3 regions of the Micromonospora sp. H33 genome follow, and region 2 is predicted to be linked to each of the others. Evidence: riboswitches for the same ligand, from Rfam matches in the RefSeq annotation. Region 2 holds a riboswitch; each other region holds the start of a gene.
The links. A riboswitch is a leader RNA that binds a small molecule or an ion and turns the genes downstream of it on or off. The one in region 2 is predicted to bind cyclic di-AMP.

Region 1 (3,265 bases), on a different contig from region 2:
GAGCTGGTCCGGGCCCGTGACCAGGCCCTCGGCCGCCGCCGCCGGCACCACTTCACGCTCACCACCAACTACCGCAACTCGGCGGAGATCTTCGCGGTGGCGGCAGCGGAGATCCGGCGGCTCGACCCCGACCTGCCGCTGCCGACCGCCGTCCGTTCCACCGGCGTCGACCCGGTGGAGCTGGTCGTGCCGCCGGCCGAGCTGGAGACCTCGGTGGTGGAGGCGGCCAGTGCCTTGGTCGCCGAGGTCGAGGGGACGGTCGGCGTGATCACGCCGGTGCCGCGTCGGGACGAGGTCGCCGGGTGGCTGGGCGGGCTCGGCGCTCCGCGCCTGCAGGTGGTGACCAGCCTGGAGGCCAAGGGCATGGAGTACGACGGCGTCGTGCTGGTCGCTCCGGGCGAGATCCGGGCCGACCCCGGGTCGGGTGTACGGACCCTGTACGTGGCGCTGTCCCGGGCCACGCAGCGGCTCACCACGGTCGACCCGATCGGCTGAGAGTCGGGCGCCCGACCCTCAGTTGCATACATAGCGATGTGAGCATAGATTGGACGCGGGTCCGGACGGGTGACGGAAGGTGTCCGCGTGGGCGCAGGTCATGACCACCACCACGGGTCGGTCGCGAACGCGGCGCAGCGGCACCGGGGACGCCTCTGGGCGGCCTTCGCCCTGCTCGCCACCCTGATGGTGGTGGAGGCCGTGGCGGCGTTCCGCACCGGCTCGCTGGCCCTGCTCAGCGACGCCGGGCACATGTTCACCGACGTGCTCGGCATCGGCATGGCCCTCGCCGCGCTCACCGCCACCCGCCGGAGAAGCGGCGACCCTCAGCGGACCTTCGGCCTCTACCGGCTGGAGGTGCTGGCCGCGCTCGCCAACGCCGTGCTGCTCTCCGGCGTCGCGATCTACGTGGTGGTGGAAGCCGTCCGGCGCTTCGGCGACCCGCCGGAGGTGCGGACCGGTCCGATGCTCGCGGTGGCCGTCCTCGGCCTGCTCGCCAACCTGGGCGCCTTCGCCCTGCTGCGGTCCGGGGCCCGGGAGAGCATCAACGTGCAGGGCGCCTACCTGGAGGTGTTGGGCGACCTGCTCGGGTCGCTCGGCGTGATCGGGGCCGCCCTGCTCATCGCGGCCACCGACTGGTGGTGGGCCGACCCGCTGGTCGCGGTCGCCATCGGCGTGTTCATCCTGCCGCGCACCTGGCGGCTCGGGCGGGCCGCGCTGCGCATCCTCGTCCAGGCCGCCCCGGAACACCTCCAGGTCACCGCCGTGCACGACCGGCTGGTCGCCGTCCCGGGTGTCGCCGAGGTGCACGACCTGCACGTCTGGACGCTCACCTCGGGGATGGAGGTGGCCTCCGCGCACCTCACCATGGCGCCCGGCGCCGAGGTCGGCGCGGTCCTCGCCGCCGCACGGACCGCCCTGCGGGATGAGTTCCGCATCGAGCACGCGACGTTGCAGATCGAGCCCGGTGCGGCTCCGGGGGTCTGCGGGTCGGTTGAGTGGTAACCAACACGTGCGTGATTAGAGCGACTATTATCCCTTTTTGTCGGATTGGGCCGTGATCACGCCGACACCGTCTGTCACTTCCGCTGCATCTGTCACACCGGCACCGGTAGGCTCTGTTCCGGCCTCCGCCAGGCGGCACGCACCGGTGCCGGCGGCGGCCGCCGCCTAATCGCCCGACAGGGCGAGCCGGGGAACCAGGTACCTGGGGTGCATCCGCGTCGAGCGGTAGGGATCTTCCGTCCCGAACCCGTCAGCTAACCCGGTCGGCGGCTGACGGAAGGACATGTGGATAGATGCCAGAAGTGGTATCCGTACGACGACCTGCCGCCCGAGTGGCGGCCCTGCTCATCGTGGCGCTCACCCTCGGTCTCGGCGCCGCGCCGGTCGCCCCCGCGGCGGCCGCTCCCCCGGCCCGCCAGGCCGCCGCACCCGGGTCGGACCCGGAGGGCGGCACCCCCGCCCTGCGGGCCCAGCTCGAGGCGGCCAGCAAGGGCTTCCTGGACGCCAAGCGAGCCCTGGACACCTCGGTCAAGCGCCAGCAGCAGCTCGCCGCGCAGCTCAAGACCACCGAGGCCCAGCTCGCCGAGCGCACCTCCCGGGTCGGCCAGATCGCCGGCCTCGCGTACCGCACGGGCCGGCTCGGAGCCGCGTCGGCCCTGCTCAACAGCACCTCGCCGGAGGGCTTCATGGACCGGGCCGCCGCCCTGGACGCGGTGGCGGCCAACGAGGACCTGGCCCTGAAGGAGCTGCTGGAAACCCGTGACCAGGTCACCAAGGCCAAGCTCGCGGTGGAGGTGGAGATCACCGAGCAGCGCAAGCAGCAGGCCGTGATGGCCAAGCGCAAGCAGCAGGCCGAGAAGGCGCTGACCGTGGCCAACTCCCGCGCCGACGCCCCCGCCAGCCGGAGCGCGTCCCGGACCGCCGCCGCCGCCCCGCGCAACTCGGACGGCTCCTGGCCGCGGGAGTCGTGCAGCGTCAACGACCCGACGCCCGCGGACGGCTGCATCACCCCGCGGACGCTCCACGCGCTCAACCAGGCCAAGGCGGCCGGCTTCACCCGGTACGTCTCCTGCTACCGCTCCGGCGGGTCGGGTGAGCACCCGAAGGGCCGGGCCTGCGACTTCGCCGCCCAGCCCAACGGCTTCGGCGGGGACGCGACCGGCGGCGACCGGACGTACGGCAACAACCTGTCGGCGTTCTTCGTCAAGAACGCCGATCGGCTCGCCGTGCTCTACGTGATCTGGTACCGGCAGATCTGGCTGCCCAGCAGCGGGTGGAAGTCGTACAGCGGGGCGAACGGCGACCCGTCCAGCGACCACACCAACCACGTGCACCTGTCGGTGTACTGACGACGTTCGGGTCGGGGTCGTCCGGGTGACCGGACGGCTCCGGCCCGTCGTCGGTCAGGCGGCCGGACCGGCGTCCAGCATCGCACCGAGCCGGCTGGCGAGTCCCAGGTGGGCCGAGCGGGCCTGCGCGAAGGCGTACCCGAACAGCGGCGCCGGCGCGGCGAGGGTGATCTCCACGTCGATGCGGACACCGTCCGGCTCGGGCCCGAGCCGGGTGTGGTTGCGGACGATCGTCGCCGGCCACTGCCGGGCGACCGTCACCACCTCGTCGGAGGTGGCGACCAGCACGTCGGCGCGGTAGGTGACCGGGAGACGCAGCCGCCCGACCGCGAGCCGGTCGGTGATCGCGTAGCTGGCGCGGGCACCGGGACGGGGCCTGAGCCGACGGACCCGGACGATCAACGGGTGCAGCTCCA
Region 2 (3,265 bases):
GCTTCGGGTCACCTCCACCGGCCGCGCCGTCTACAAAGCACCCTGCCGACAGTTGTAAGCCGACTACACCACGTAGGACTATTTCCTCTGGACGCTCAGAACGTTCCAGGGAACTCTGCGAAGGGCTCAGGATGAACCATGCAGTCGTGGCGGCGATGGCCGAAGCCGGCGAGACCGCCGACAGCCTCGCAGCTCAGATAGGCGTCGACCCGAAGACGGCGGCGAAGTGGGCGAGTCACGGACGTACCCCACAGACACGGCACCGCGCTCGGGTCGCCGCGATCCTCGGTCGGGAGGTGACGGAGCTTTGGCCGGACGTTCTGAAGCGCCGAGAACCAGCGTGGTTCCGCCCCTGGGCCGACATCGAGCGTGAGGCGGTGTCGCTGCGCTGGTTCGAGCTGGCGTGGATCCCGGGCCTGCTACAGACCGAGGCATACGCGCGGGCGACGCTGGCCGGCGAGAAGCTGACCGCCGAGGAAGTCGACCAGCTCGTCTCGGCGCGAATCCAGCGTCAGGCGGTGCTTCGCCGCGACAACGCCCCGATGTTGATCGCAGTGATAGACGAGCTGGTCCTTCGCCGGACTGCATACGGCGACCGAGAGCTGATGCGCGAGCAGTGCACCCACCTGGCAGCCTGCGCGGGACTACCGACAGTGTCCGTCCATGTCGTTCCCGCAACGGTCGGCATGTACTCCGGGCTGGGCGGGCCGTTCATCCTTGCCGAGCAAGACAACGGGGCGACGGTCGCCCGTGTGGACGGTCAGGCGCAGGCACAAATAGTCGAGGGTGCGGCGGAAATTGCTACGCTGAGTCGACGGTGGGAACGCATCCGCGGGGAAGCCCTCTCGCGGTCGCAGTCCCTAGACATGCTCAGGGAAGCGGCAAGATCATGGACCTGACCGGCGCGCAGTGGCGCAAGAGCACGAAGAGCGGAAACAACGGCGGGGCGTGTGTCGAGGTCGCCGACAACCTTCCCGGCGTCGTGGGCGTCCGGGACTCCAAGGACCCGACCGGCTCGGCGCTGACCTTCTCCCCGGCCGCCTGGCGGGCCTTCGTCACGCAGGTCGCCGAGCGCGGCTGACCAACCGCAGATACGCGCGAACGCCCGTCCCGGTACCCGGGGCGGGCGCTTCGTCATGGCCGGGCCACTCGCCATGTCGCCTCGACATGACGACGATCCGGGGACGTCGGGCCGCAGCCAGCGGCGGCAGCGCGAACGCCGACGGGCGCCGGCCCCTCGGGAAGGGGGCCGGCGCCCGTCGGTCGAGCGGTGGGTCAGGCGGAGTAGCCCCGGGTGGAGGCCCAGTTCGCCAGGTCGATGGTGGTCATCCAGTACGACGGGACCGCCGGGCTCGCCGAGTCGGCGATCCGCACCAGTCGCCCCTCGTCCTTGTATCCAACGACGGCGATGTAGTGGCCGCCGGGGAACGAGTGCCAGCCGCCCGCCGTATCGGTGGCGCTGCCGGCGATGTTGACCACGACGGCCCGCTCGTCGGTGATGGCCTTCACCACGTCGGCCTGGAGCTGGTCCATGTGCGCCGGTGTCGCGGTGCCCGGGATCATCCGGGTCCGGTACGGGTTCCCCTTGACGATCGAGTTGAGCACCCGGGTGGTGTCCTTGGCCGAGTCGGTGCCGAACTCGTCGGCGCCCAGCGGGCCGGCGAGCTCATCCTGCGTGCGCTCAATGCCGGTGGCGCTGAGGGCGTTCCGCACGGCGGCCGGGCCGCAGTTCCAGAAGGTGGTCTGGGCCTCGTAGTTGTAGTCCAGGACCTTCGACTTCGGCGGCTTGGGCTTCTTGGTGACGTCCGGGTTTGCGGCGGCCTTCGCGGCCGGGGAGTTGGACGGGGCGGCGCTCGACGGGGCGGCGCTCGACGGGGCGGCGCTCGACGGGGCGACCGCCACGGCACGGGCCTGACCGCGCGAGGCGGCGGTGTCACCACGCAGCTCGGCCACGGAGGCCGAGGTCTGCGCCGAGGCGGGGGCCTCGTCGGAGCCGGCGGCCAGAGCGCTGGCGCCGGTCGCCAGCACGAGCGCGGCGGCCGACGCGGCGGCCACCTGGAACGGACGCTCGGTGACGAGACGACGGAGCTGGCGCTTGACAGTGTGCTTCAAGGATTCCTCCACGGACTCAAGGGGCTGGCGGCGCACCGGGCCGGCCGCAGGCAGCGGCGGGCCGGCCGCGCGGACCGGGTCCGGCGGCGGGTGGCCACGAGGGGACGCGCCCGGCGAGACCGGGCGGGGGGCGGTGCGTCAGCGCGCGGCGGAGAGCCGGACGGGCGCGGGCACCGCAGTGCCGTGGAGGTGGGGGATGAACCGAGGGGTGGGGTCGTGCTGCACGAGGATGAAACTCCTTCCGACACCGCCTACCGGGTTAGCTGACGGATTCGGGCGGGAAGTTCGCCCTACCGCGAAGATCGCGGATTCACCCCAGATGCATTGGGTCCCCGGCTCGCCATGCGGCGATTGAGCGGGTCGGCGCGGCGTCGCCTCTTGCGATCGGGTACCGCACCGGACCGCGCCGACATTACTGGCCGGTCAGCGGCCTGCCAACCCGCTCTGAGCTGCTTAAACCTCGATCATGGCAGCAATTTTGCGGGCAGTTTCGCACTGACGCGACTCAATGGGACGGGCGGTGATTAGGGCACGGTAGGTCGAGAACGGGACAAGCGGCGGCGGTCAGCCGGAAAGCGACGGAGAAAATCGACCGGACTGAGAACCTTGACCGGTTCGACGTCGGTGTGACGGGGCTCACGGAAATAGCGCGCGTGCGGGACGCCAGCGGGCAGCGGTGACCGGCCGTCGGGCGAACGCCATCCGAGGCTTCGTCCGCGGGGCCGGACGCAGGCTCTCGGCCGCCGCGTACGCCTCGGCGGCGAGCGTACGGGCCGCCTCGGCGGCCACCTCGGCGTCGCGCCAGGCAGCCCGTTCGGCTGCGGCGGCGGCCCGGTAGGCGGCCAGCTTGCCGTCCCGTACGGCCCGCGTCAAGACGATCTCCTGCTCGACCGGGTGCAGGCGCGCGTCCCAGCCGTCCCGGTGGCCGAACACGTCGCCGAGCTGCCGAGCGGAGAGGTCACCGCGCCAGTTTGCGGCCACCGCGGCCCGGTGCAGCCACCGCTCCCGCGCCGCGTACTCCGCCGGGGTGCGCGGGGTGCGGGGGGTGGGCAGCGCGGCGGCGGCGGTGAGCCGGCGGGTGGCGGTCTCCGCCTCGTCGTACGCCTGCCAGGCCCGGTCGGCCTCCTCCTGCGCGGTGAGCCAGGCGTTCCGC
Region 3 (3,265 bases), on a different contig from region 2:
GAAACGCTGAACCGACCGACCCGCCGGGCCGTACCCCGCCCTGGATTCGTTGGGAGACATTCGATGGGCGCCGACCACACCCGTCCCGCTCCGTCCGCCCCGCCCGGGGTGCGGCGGATCCTCATCGCGACGGTGGTCCCCCTCTTCCTCGCCACCCTGGTCGCCGCCCTGGTGCTCTGGCCGCGCGACGCCCGGGAGGCCGACGCGGGCACCGAGCCGCCCCGCTACCACGGCACGGTGACGAAGGTGGTGACCGAGCCGTGCCCGCCCACCCCGGAGGCGCCGCAGGGTGGTCCGGCCACCGGTGACGGCCCGTGCGGCACGGTGACGGTGCGGGTCGACCAGGGGCCGGACGCCGGGCAACAGGTCGAGACGCCGGTGCCGGCCGGTCCCGGCGCGCCCGAGGTCGCCGTCGGCGACGAGATCATCCTGGTCGAGCTGACCGACCCGGCCGACCCGTCGGCCAGCGCGTACAACATCGCGGAGCACCAGCGCGGCAAGCCGCTGATCTGGCTGGTGGCGCTCTTCGCCGCCGCGATCGTCGCGTTCGGCCGGTGGCGCGGCCTCGCCGCGCTCGCCGGCCTGGCCGCGAGCTTCGCCATCCTGCTGACGTTCGTCCTGCCCGGGATCAGCGCCGGCCGACCGCCGCTGCTGGTCGCGGTGGTCGGCGCCGCGCTGATCATGTTCGTGGTGCTGTACCTCACGCACGGCGTCACCGCGCAGACGTCGGTGGCGGTCCTCGGCACGCTGGGCAGCCTGGTGCTCACGGGGGTGCTCGGCACGCTCGCCACCGCGGCCACCCACCTGACCGGGTACGGCAGCGAGGAGGCCACCACGCTGTCGATGTTCCAGGCCGACGTCGACCTGCACGGCCTCCTGCTGGCCGGCATCATCATCGGTTCCCTGGGCGTACTGGACGACGTCACGGTGACCCAGGCGGCCACGGTCACCGAGCTGGCCCACGCCAACCCGGGACTGACCCGGGGCCAGCTCTACCGGTCCGCGACCCGCGTCGGCCGGGCACACATCGCCTCCACGGTGAACACCATCGTGCTGGCGTACGCGGGCGCCTCGCTGCCCGTCCTGCTCCTGCTGACCGCCGACTCGCGGGCCGCGACCCAGATCCTCACCACCGAGTTCCTCGCCCAGGAGATCGTCCGCAGCGCGGTCGCGACGCTCGGCCTGATCGCCGCGGTCCCGCTCACCACCGCGCTCGCCGCCCTGGTCACCACCGCCGGGCGGCGCGGCGGCGGAACGGCGGACGCGGACGTCCCCGCTCCGGCCCCCCGGCCGGCATCCGAACGGACGGACGCGCTGGAGGCGCTGAGCGCGCCGCGCGCCGGCACCACCGCCCCCGCCACCCCGGGTGGGTGGCCCGACCGAGACAGGAGCACGGACACCGGATGGTGAGACTCCGCACGGTGACGACGCGGTGCCACCCGCCTGATAGATGCGTCACTGATTACGCAGCGCGCTTACGGAATCGCGCATTTGGTCGGCTTCGGGACGTAGATCCCCAGCACTCCTGTCAGGTAACCTCGCTGCCGGTCACCGCCGAAGGCGCGCACAGGCGCCAGCGGGGCCACCGCCCAATCGCCGCGAGGCGAGCCGGGGAACCAGGTACGTGGGGTGAATCCGCGCCAGCGGTAGGGGCCGCTTCCGTCCCGAACCCGTCAGCTAACCCGGTCGGCGGTCGACGGAAGGGAACACTGTGACGGCACCCCTACGCCGCTGGTTGACACCCGTGGTGGCCGTGCTCGCCGCGCTGGCCGTCTTCGCCGGGCCCGCCCCGGCGTCGGCCGCCCCCACCACACCCCCCAAGCCCTCGGGGCACGACGGGGAGCCGAAGCTGCTCGGCGACCTCATCGAGTCCCGGAACCGCGAGTTCGTCAAGGCCAAGGCTCAGCTGGACAAGTCGAACAAGCGCCGGCTCGTCCTCGAACTGGAACTCCGGCGCGCGCAGGCCGACCTCGACGCCCTGGCCCCACAGGTGAACGAGATCGCCGCCCAGTCGTACCGGACCGGGCGGATCGGCGCGATGTCGATGCTCCTGGGCGCGAACACCCCCGACTCGTTCATCGCCCGCGCGTCGGCGCTGGACGAGCTGAACCTCGTCAACGACAAGCGCCTCGCCGTGGTCAACGCGGCGAAGAACCGCGCCGAGCAGGCCAAGCTGGCCCTCGACGCGGAGGTCCGCGAGCAGCAGAAGCTGACCAACGACCTCAAGCGCGGCAAGACCGAGGCCGAGAAGGCCCTCCGCCTGGTCGGCGGACGGGGGCTCACCGGCGGCCTGGTCAGCGCCGAGTCGCCGGTCGCCCGGATCGCCCCGGGCCGCACCGCCGACGGCGACTGGCGGTCCGAGTCGTGCAGCGAGAACGACCCGACCACCAGCGGCTGTGTCACCCCCCGCACGCTGCACATGCACAACGAGGTGCGGCGGGCCGGGTTCAAGCGGTTCGTCGGCTGCCACCGGTCCGGCGGTCCGTTCGAGCACCCCAAGGGCCGGGCCTGCGACTGGTCGCTCCAGAACAGCGGGTTCCGCGCCTGGTACAACAACGACATGCGCCGGTACGGCAACGACCTCACCGCGTTCCTCGTCCGCAACGCCGACCGGCTCGGCATCTACTACGTGATCTGGAACCGGCAGATCTGGTTCCCGGCGACCGGCTGGAAGTCGTACAGCGGGCCGTCCGCCCACACCGACCACGTCCACGTGTCAATGCTGTAGCCGACGACTGAAAAGGGCCGCCCCGCGACGTGCGGGGCGGCCCTTTCGCGTAGGCCCGGCGGGGCGTGCGTCGTGGCGTTGGCGGTCGTCCGGCAGCGGCCCGGCGTATGTTCGGCAGCGGCCCGGGGGCGTGCGACGTCGGATCAGGCGGCGGCGCGGGCGGCCGGGTCCGCGCCGGACAGGTCGTCGGGGCCGGCCACCGTCCGCACCTCACCGGCGGCGAGGCGGTACGACATGCCGATGACCGCACACCGGCCGGCGGCCACGGCGGCGGCGAGCGCCTCCGATTCGTCCAGCATCGCCTCGACGGTCTGCGCGATGTGGATGTCGACGATCCCGCCGAGGTCGGTGACGCCCTCGGCGTCGGCCCGGCGCAGGCTGGGCACCACGGCGTCCACCACGGCCCGCAGGTGCCCGGGTGGCTGCGTGCCGGTCGCGTCCGCCTCACGGGCCGCCTGGACCGCCCCGCAGGAGTCGTGGCCGAGCACGACCACCAGCGGCGTGCCGAGCACGTCGACCGCGTACTCGACGCTGCCG

Region 1: another riboswitch for cyclic di-AMP. It lies ahead of ACTMS0_RS06505 (coiled-coil domain-containing protein); the one in region 2 lies ahead of ACTMS0_RS17140 (C39 family peptidase).
Region 3: another riboswitch for cyclic di-AMP. It lies ahead of ACTMS0_RS02060 (coiled-coil domain-containing protein); the one in region 2 lies ahead of ACTMS0_RS17140 (C39 family peptidase).

The regions. Positions count from the first base shown of each region.
Region 1 is NZ_JBQHDE010000002.1:200,227-203,491, reverse strand. It holds gene ACTMS0_RS06515 (HelD family protein) at 1-495, shown strand, start outside; gene ACTMS0_RS06510 (cation diffusion facilitator family transporter) at 583-1,500, shown strand; cyclic di-AMP (ydaO/yuaA leader) riboswitch at 1,653-1,785, shown strand; gene ACTMS0_RS06505 (coiled-coil domain-containing protein) at 1,794-2,849, shown strand; gene ACTMS0_RS06500 (SRPBCC family protein) at 2,904-3,265, opposite strand, start outside.
Region 2 is NZ_JBQHDE010000006.1:303,315-306,579, forward strand. It holds gene ACTMS0_RS17130 (DUF5753 domain-containing protein) at 132-899, shown strand; gene ACTMS0_RS17135 (DUF397 domain-containing protein) at 890-1,081, shown strand; gene ACTMS0_RS17140 (C39 family peptidase) at 1,276-2,124, opposite strand; cyclic di-AMP (ydaO/yuaA leader) riboswitch at 2,346-2,480, opposite strand; gene ACTMS0_RS17145 (hypothetical protein) at 2,749-3,265, opposite strand, start outside.
Region 3 is NZ_JBQHDE010000001.1:434,963-438,227, forward strand. It holds gene ACTMS0_RS02055 (YibE/F family protein) at 64-1,410, shown strand; cyclic di-AMP (ydaO/yuaA leader) riboswitch at 1,577-1,707, shown strand; gene ACTMS0_RS02060 (coiled-coil domain-containing protein) at 1,712-2,728, shown strand; gene ACTMS0_RS02065 (carbonic anhydrase) at 2,872-3,265, opposite strand, start outside.